DNA from 2 places in the Dietzia sp. Alg238-R159 genome. Region 2 is predicted to be linked to the other one. Evidence: riboswitches for the same ligand, from Rfam matches in the RefSeq annotation. Region 2 holds a riboswitch; the other holds the start of a gene.
What was found. A riboswitch is a leader RNA that binds a small molecule or an ion and turns the genes downstream of it on or off. The one in region 2 is predicted to bind cobalamin.

Region 1: linked by a shared signal. The riboswitch ahead of G6R20_RS12125 (ABC transporter substrate-binding protein) and the one ahead of G6R20_RS15715 (ABC transporter substrate-binding protein) in region 2 are both predicted to bind cobalamin.

The regions. Positions count from the first base shown of each region.
Region 1 is NZ_UNRI01000004.1:226,091-229,490, forward strand. It holds gene G6R20_RS12115 (ABC transporter ATP-binding protein) at 1-292, opposite strand, end outside; gene G6R20_RS12120 (alpha/beta hydrolase) at 352-1,446, shown strand; cobalamin riboswitch at 1,459-1,638, shown strand; gene G6R20_RS12125 (ABC transporter substrate-binding protein) at 1,693-2,736, shown strand; gene G6R20_RS12130 (iron chelate uptake ABC transporter family permease subunit) at 2,741-3,400, shown strand, end outside.
Region 2 is NZ_UNRI01000008.1:114,582-117,981, reverse strand. It holds gene G6R20_RS15725 (long-chain fatty acid--CoA ligase) at 1-975, opposite strand, end outside; gene G6R20_RS15720 (carboxymuconolactone decarboxylase family protein) at 1,063-1,479, opposite strand; cobalamin riboswitch at 1,635-1,779, shown strand; gene G6R20_RS15715 (ABC transporter substrate-binding protein) at 1,868-2,806, shown strand; gene G6R20_RS15710 (iron ABC transporter permease) at 2,803-3,400, shown strand, end outside.

The DNA.
Region 1 (3,400 bases), on a different contig from region 2:
CCGTCAGCCGCGGCCACAGGGTCACCTCGCCGGGGACGTAGGCGAGCCGGGCGTGGAGTTCGACCGCGTCGCGCCACGGGTCGCCGCCGAACACCGTCGCCCGCCCGGAGTCGGCGCGCATGAGCCCGAGCAGGATCCGGATGGTGGTGGACTTGCCCGACCCGTTGGGTCCGAGGAACCCGTGGACCTCGCCGCGGCGCACGTCCAGGTCCAGCTCATCCAGGGCCCGGGCGCGGCCGAAGGTCTTGACCAGGCCCTCGACCCGCACCACGCTCTCGTGTTCTGAACGCATGATCAGCTCCTTCGTCCGATTACCCCGATCATCCCAGGGATCTGCGTCACAATGTGGCCATGCGCTCTCCCATGTCCGGCCACCGAGTCTTTTCCCCGTCGATCCCGGATCGCCTGACCAAAGCCGTCATGACCGCTGCCGGGTGCCTGCCCGGCCCGCTACTCCGACTCGTGGGCGGGACCCCGCGACGGATGGACGGCCAGGTCCTCGACCCGCACTTCCAGGCCGGGCTCCGGGTCATCTCGATGACGTCCGAGGGCGAATACGAGGATCTGACCGTCGAGAAGGCACGTTCGGCCGTCGAGCGGTCGGCGTTCACCGTCTCGGGGAAGAAGATCGACCTCGCCGTCGTCACCGACATCGTCCTCCCGCTCGGCGGCACCGACCCGGACCGGGCCGACCTGCCCGCGCGCCTGTACTCGCCGGTCCACGGTGACGAGACGCTGCCCGCACTGGTGTTCTTCCACGGCGGCGGCTGGGTGCTCGGCAGCGTCGACTCGCACGACGCGACCTGCCGCTACATCGCCAAGACGGGCCGGCTCAAGGTGATCAGCGTGGACTACCGGCTGGCACCCGAGTTCCGGTTCCCCACCGCGGTCGAGGACGCGATCGCCGCGTTCCGGTACGTCCGCGACCACGCCGACGAACTCGGCGTGGACCCGACGCGCATCGCGGTGGGCGGTGACAGCGCCGGTGGCAACCTGGCGGCGGTGGTCTGCCAGCAGACGCGCGACGCCGGAGAGAAGATGCCGGACTTCCAACTGCTGTTCGTCCCCGCCACCAACATGTCCGCGCGGACCCGCTCGTACGAGCTGTTCGGCGACGGCTTCTTCCTCACCCGGGCCAACATGGACTGGTACGAGGAGACCTACATCCGGTCCGACGAGGACCGGCTTGACCCCCGCGCCTCCCCCCTGCTTGCGGAGGACTTCTCGGGACTGCCGCCCGCCCACGTGGCCACGGGCGGGTTCGACCCGCTGCGCGACGAGGGCGAGGCCTACGCCCGGAAGATGGCCGATGCCGGTGTCCCGGTCTCGCTGCGCCGCCACGAGACACTGGTCCACCCGTTCGTCAACGCCGTCGGGGCCACCCCGCTCGCGCGCTCGGCGCTGTCCGAGGCGGTGGGCGCGATGCGGATGGGGCTGGCGTACTGACCCTGGAGCGCGTGTTACCTTGTGATCGCCAGCGAGACCGATCGGTCGCGGGAATCCGGTGCGAATCCGGAGCTGACGCGCAGCGGTGAGGGTGATGGCGGGGCACGGTGCCACTGGGCCGCACGGTCTGGGAAGGCGCTTCCGTCCAGGTGATCCCGAGTCCGAATACCGGCTGGCCCTCGCGGTGACAACCGCCAGGTCATCACCGGGCTTCGCGTTCCAGGCCCGCGACCTCGGAGCACACCCATGCGTTCGTCCACCCTGGTCGCCCTCGCCGGCGTCACCCTTCTCACCCTGACCTCCTGCACCGCCCACGACCCGGCCGCGATCGCCGGCCCGGGCACCGATCCGATCGAGAACTGCGGGGAGCAGGTGCAGCTCGACGCCCCGCCCGAACGGGTCGTCTCGCTCAACCAGGGCTCCACCGAGATCCTGTACGCCCTCGGCCTCGGCGACCGGATGGTCGGCACCGCCACCTGGACAGACCCGGTCCTACCCGAGTTCTCCGAGGTGAACAGGTCTGTCCCCCGCCTGGCCGACAACGCGCCGTCGATGGAGGCCGTCCTGGACGTGGAGCCGGACTTCGTCACCGCCTCCTTCGGCAGCACCCTCGGCGAGGGCGGGGTCGCCGCCCGCGAGCAGTTCCACGAACTCGGCGTGGGTACGTACCTCTCCCCCACCGACTGTGTGGGCAAGGTCGCCGACTCCGGGGACGGCGTCCGCGAGACCCCACTGACCCCGGACCTGCTCTACCGCGAGATCACCGAGCTCGCGACGATCTTCGACGTGGAGCAGGCCGGTGACGAGCTGGTGGCGGACCTGCAGCGCCGGCTCGACGAGGCCGTCGAGAGCGTCGACGCCCGCGGGATCTCCGCGATGTACTGGTTCGCCAACTCCGAGTCCCCGTACCTGGCCGGCTGCTGCGGTGCCCCCGGCCTCATCTCGACCACCCTGGGCCTGGAGAACGTCTTCGACGACACCACCCAGGAGTGGCCGCAGATCAGCTGGGAGGTCGTGGCCGAGCGCGACCCGGACGTGATCGTCGTGGGCGACCTGACCCGCAAGAGCCAGACCGCCGAGACCGCGGGGGCCAAGATCGCCTACCTCGAGTCCAACCCCGTCACCCGGGAGATGGCGGCGGTCCGGGAGAAGCGGTTCATCGACATCACCGGTGCCGAGATGAACCCGTCGCTGCGCACGATCTACGGGGTGGAGACCGTCGCGGCGGGGCTCACCGAGCTGGGACTCGCCGAGCCGGGCCCGGTCGGCGCCCCGGACCCGGCCAACTGACCCGATGACCCTCGCACCCGAGAGGACCACCGCCCCGGTGGTCCCGGCGCCACCGCGCCGGCGGCCGGCTCTGCGGCGACCGTCCGCACTGGTCACCCTATGGCTCGGTGGCCTGGGGCTGCTGGCGGTGTCGACGGCGCTCGTCATCACCATCGGCCCGTCCGGACTCACCGCCACCGACGTCGTCCAGTCCGCCCTGGCCCGCCTCACCGGTTCCGACTCCGGGCTCACGCGGATCCAGGAGGGGATCATCTGGAACCTGCGGCTTCCGCGCACCCTCATGGCGGCCCTGGCCGGGGCGGGGCTCGCATTGTGCGGCGTCATCCTGCAGTCGCTGCTGCGCAACCCCCTGGCCGACCCGTACATCCTCGGCATCTCCTCCGGCGCCTCGACCGGGGCGGTCCTCGTGGTGGTGCTCGGGGTCGGCGCGGGCGCGGTCGGGCTCACCACGGGGGCGTTCGTCGGAGCGCTCGCCGCGTTCGGCTTCGTCCTGGTCCTGGCCTTCGCGTCCGGCGGCACCACCGACCGGGTGGTGCTGGCGGGGGTCGCGGCGACTCAGCTGTTCTCCGCGGTGACCTCGTTCGTCGTCTACATCGCCGCCGACGCCGAGCAGACCCGCGGCGTGCTGTTCTGGCTGCTGGGCTCGCTGGCGTCCGTCCGCTGG
Region 2 (3,400 bases):
CGCGTGGACGATGTTGATCCCGTATTTGTCCCGGAACTTGCGGATCAGCTCCGGCGGGCACGAGCTGCCGCCCACGACGACCGCACGGAAGCTCGACATGTCGATGGGGTGGTCCACGCTGTACGCGTCCACTGCCTGCCAGATCGTGGGGACGGCGGCGGCCAGCGTCGGACGCTCGGAGGCGATCATCGCGGCCAGCGGCTCGGGCTGTAGGAAACGCTCCGGCATGAGCAGCGAGGCGCCCACCATGAACGCGGCGTACGGCAGGCCCCACGACATGGCGTGGAACATCGGCACGATCGCCAGCACGTTGTCGTCGAGCGAGATGTCCATGCCGTCGGACATGCACACCTGCATCGAGTGGAGGTAGATCGACCGGTGCGAGTAGACGACGCCCTTCGGGTCGCCGGTGGTGCCCGAGGTGTAGGCCATCGCGGCGCCGGAGTTCTCGTCGACCTCCGGCCAATCGAACTCGGTGGGCTGGGCGGCGAGGAGCGCGTCGTAGTCGTGCACCTGGATGCCCTCGGGAGCCTCGAGGTTCGCGGCGCCCCCACCGGTGACGATGACGTGCTCGACCGTCGAGAACCGGGGCAGGAGCGGCTGCAGGAGCGGGACGAGGCTCGGGTCGACGATCACGACCTTGTCCTCTGCGTGGTTGGCCACGAACTCGAGCTGGTCCGGGAACAGCCGGATGTTCAGCGGATGCAGCACGGCGCCCATGGACGGGATCGCGAGGTAGGCCTCCAAGTGCTCGGAGTTGTTCCACTGGAATGTGGCGACCCGCTGGTCACCGTCGACCCCCAGGGAACGCAGCGCGTTGGCCAGCTGCGCGGCGTGCTTGCCCAGATCGCCGTAGGTGATCTTCCGTGGTCCCTGATCGGTCCAGGTGGTGACGACCGCATCGGAGTGGACGGTCGCACCGAACTGCAGGATCGTGCTGATGTTCAACTGCTCCGGCATCATCGTGCTCTTCATGAGGGGCTCCTTGATCGAGGGGTGGCGTCTGTCACTCTCGTGTCGAGACTACCTGACGTCCATGACGTCCTTGGGCCGTGTGGGCGATCACCCGTCGAGGTCGTCGAAGACGGTCTGGACGGTCCTCGTCGCCGCGAGGGCCGCCGGCGCGCCGCAGTACTCCGAGGCGTGGATGACCGCCTCGGTGATCTCCTCGCGGGTCAACCCGTTGGTCAACCCGCCGCGTACATGCCCCGCCGGCTCGGCGTCCGCGCGCAGTGCCACGAGCATCCCGATATTAAGCAGGCTGCGATCCCGTCGGTCCAACCCGGGCCGGTTCCAGATGTTGCCCCACACGTTCTCTGCGACCACGTGCTGGATCGCCTCCGACTCCGTCCCGACAGCCCGGTCCATGGCCCGGTCGACGAAGTCGTCGCTCATCACCTCGCGCCTGGTCGCGAAACCCTGCTCGCGCAGATCCGCGGCCGAAGGCCCCTCGCCTGCAGAACTCGTCGTCGTCGTCATCTCCACGGTCCTCTCCCACTGCCGACAGGTATCGCGATCCATCCTCCCCGACCGTCGTCACCAGCTCCGCGTGACCTCGCCCCGCCCCGGCCAGGCGCGGGGACGGCTCGGACAGGGGCGACAGCGGATGTATGGGATGGGCGGACGCGACGACGGGTGGGATACCCTCGACGGGTCCGGCCACCAGCGTCGGACCCCGCGGCAACTCGGCGGAAGTCGGTGCGAATCCGACGCTGTCCCGCAACTGTGATCCCGTCTCAGGACGGGCGAGCCAGGTCGGCCGGTTCCGCGGCAGCCGTACGTACTGACCTCGGACGAAGGACGGTCGCGTGCAGCGGCCCAGGCCGCGGCCCGAGCTGTTTTCTTCCTCCGAATCACGGAGGATGCCATGCACCATCCACGAGCCCGCTCGCTGCTGCTCGCCCCCCTGGCCGCCCTGGCGCTGGTCGCCTCCGCGTGCAGCGGCAGCGGCACCGGCGGCGACGAGCCGGCCCCGGCCGACCAGACCTCCGCCGCGGCGGAGGAACCGCAGGCGATCGTGTCGCTGGCCCCCACCACCACCGAGATGCTCTACGCCGTCGGCGCCGGGGACAGCGTCGTGGCGGTCGACGAGCGGTCCGACTTCCCCTCCGACGCCCCGGTCACCGACCTGTCCGGCTACACGCCCAACCTCGAGGCGATCCTGGGATACGCGCCGGACCTCGTCGTGCTCACCGACGACACCGGGGACATCGTGGCCGGCCTCGAACGCTCCGGCGTCGAGGTGCTGCAGCTGCCCGCCGCGCAGACCCTCGACGACACCTACACCCAGCTCGAGCAGGTCGGGGCGGCCACCGGGCACATCGGCGAGGCCGCCGAACTCGTGTCGCGGATGCAGAGCGAGATCGACGAGATCGTCGCCTCGGTGCCGGAGCGCGAGACCCCGCTGACGTACTTCCACGAGCTCGACGACACCTACTACACCGTCACCGACGACACCTACGTCGGGGAGATCTACTCCCTGTTCGGCCTAACCTCGATCGCCACCGGCGACGACCCCTACCCGCAGCTGTCCGAGGAACTCATCCTCGAGGCCGACCCGGACCTCGTGTTCCTCGCCGACGGCCAGTGCTGCGGCATCACCCCGGAGGTCGTGGCCGAGCGGCCGGGTTGGGACGGACTCACCGCCGTGCGCGACGGGCGCGTCCACGTGGTCGACGAGGACCTGTCCAGCCGGTGGGGCCCGCGCGTGGTCGACTTCATGCGCGAGGTCGCCGCGATCGTCACCGCGGTGCCCGACGCCGCGCCGGAGACCGCGGAGAGCCCCGCGAACCAGCCCGCCTCGTGACCCGCCCGTCGCCCCGCCGCGCCCTCGTGCTGGGCGGGGCGACGCTGTTGCTGGCCGCGGCGGTCCTGCTCGGCACCCTCATCGGCCCGGCCGGCCTCACCCCGGGCGGCGTGGTGCTCGAACTGGTGGGCCGGCTGCCGCTCGTCGACATCAACTCGGGGTTCACCGAACGTCAGCAGGTCATCCTCTGGGAGATCCGCATCCCACGCGTGGTGCTGGGCGCGATCGTCGGCGCGATGCTCGCGATCGCCGGGGCCACCTACCAGGGCGTGTTCCGCAACCCGCTCGCCGACCCGTACCTGCTCGGGGTGTCCAGCGGGGCGGGGCTGGGCGCCACCCTGGCGATCGTCGTGGGCGGCGCGATGGGCTCGGCGATGGTGCCGCCCGCCGCGTTCGCCGGCGGCATGATCGCGGTGCTGGCCACCTACACGCTGGGCCGCAGTGTCGGCGGTGGACGCAGCGAGGTGGTCATCATCCTCGCCGGCGTCGCCGTGGCGGCGTTCGCCAGCGCCATCCAGACGTTCTTCATGCAGCGCCACGACGAGACCCTGCGGCAGGTGTACTCGTGGACGCTCGGCCGCCTCACGACCAGCG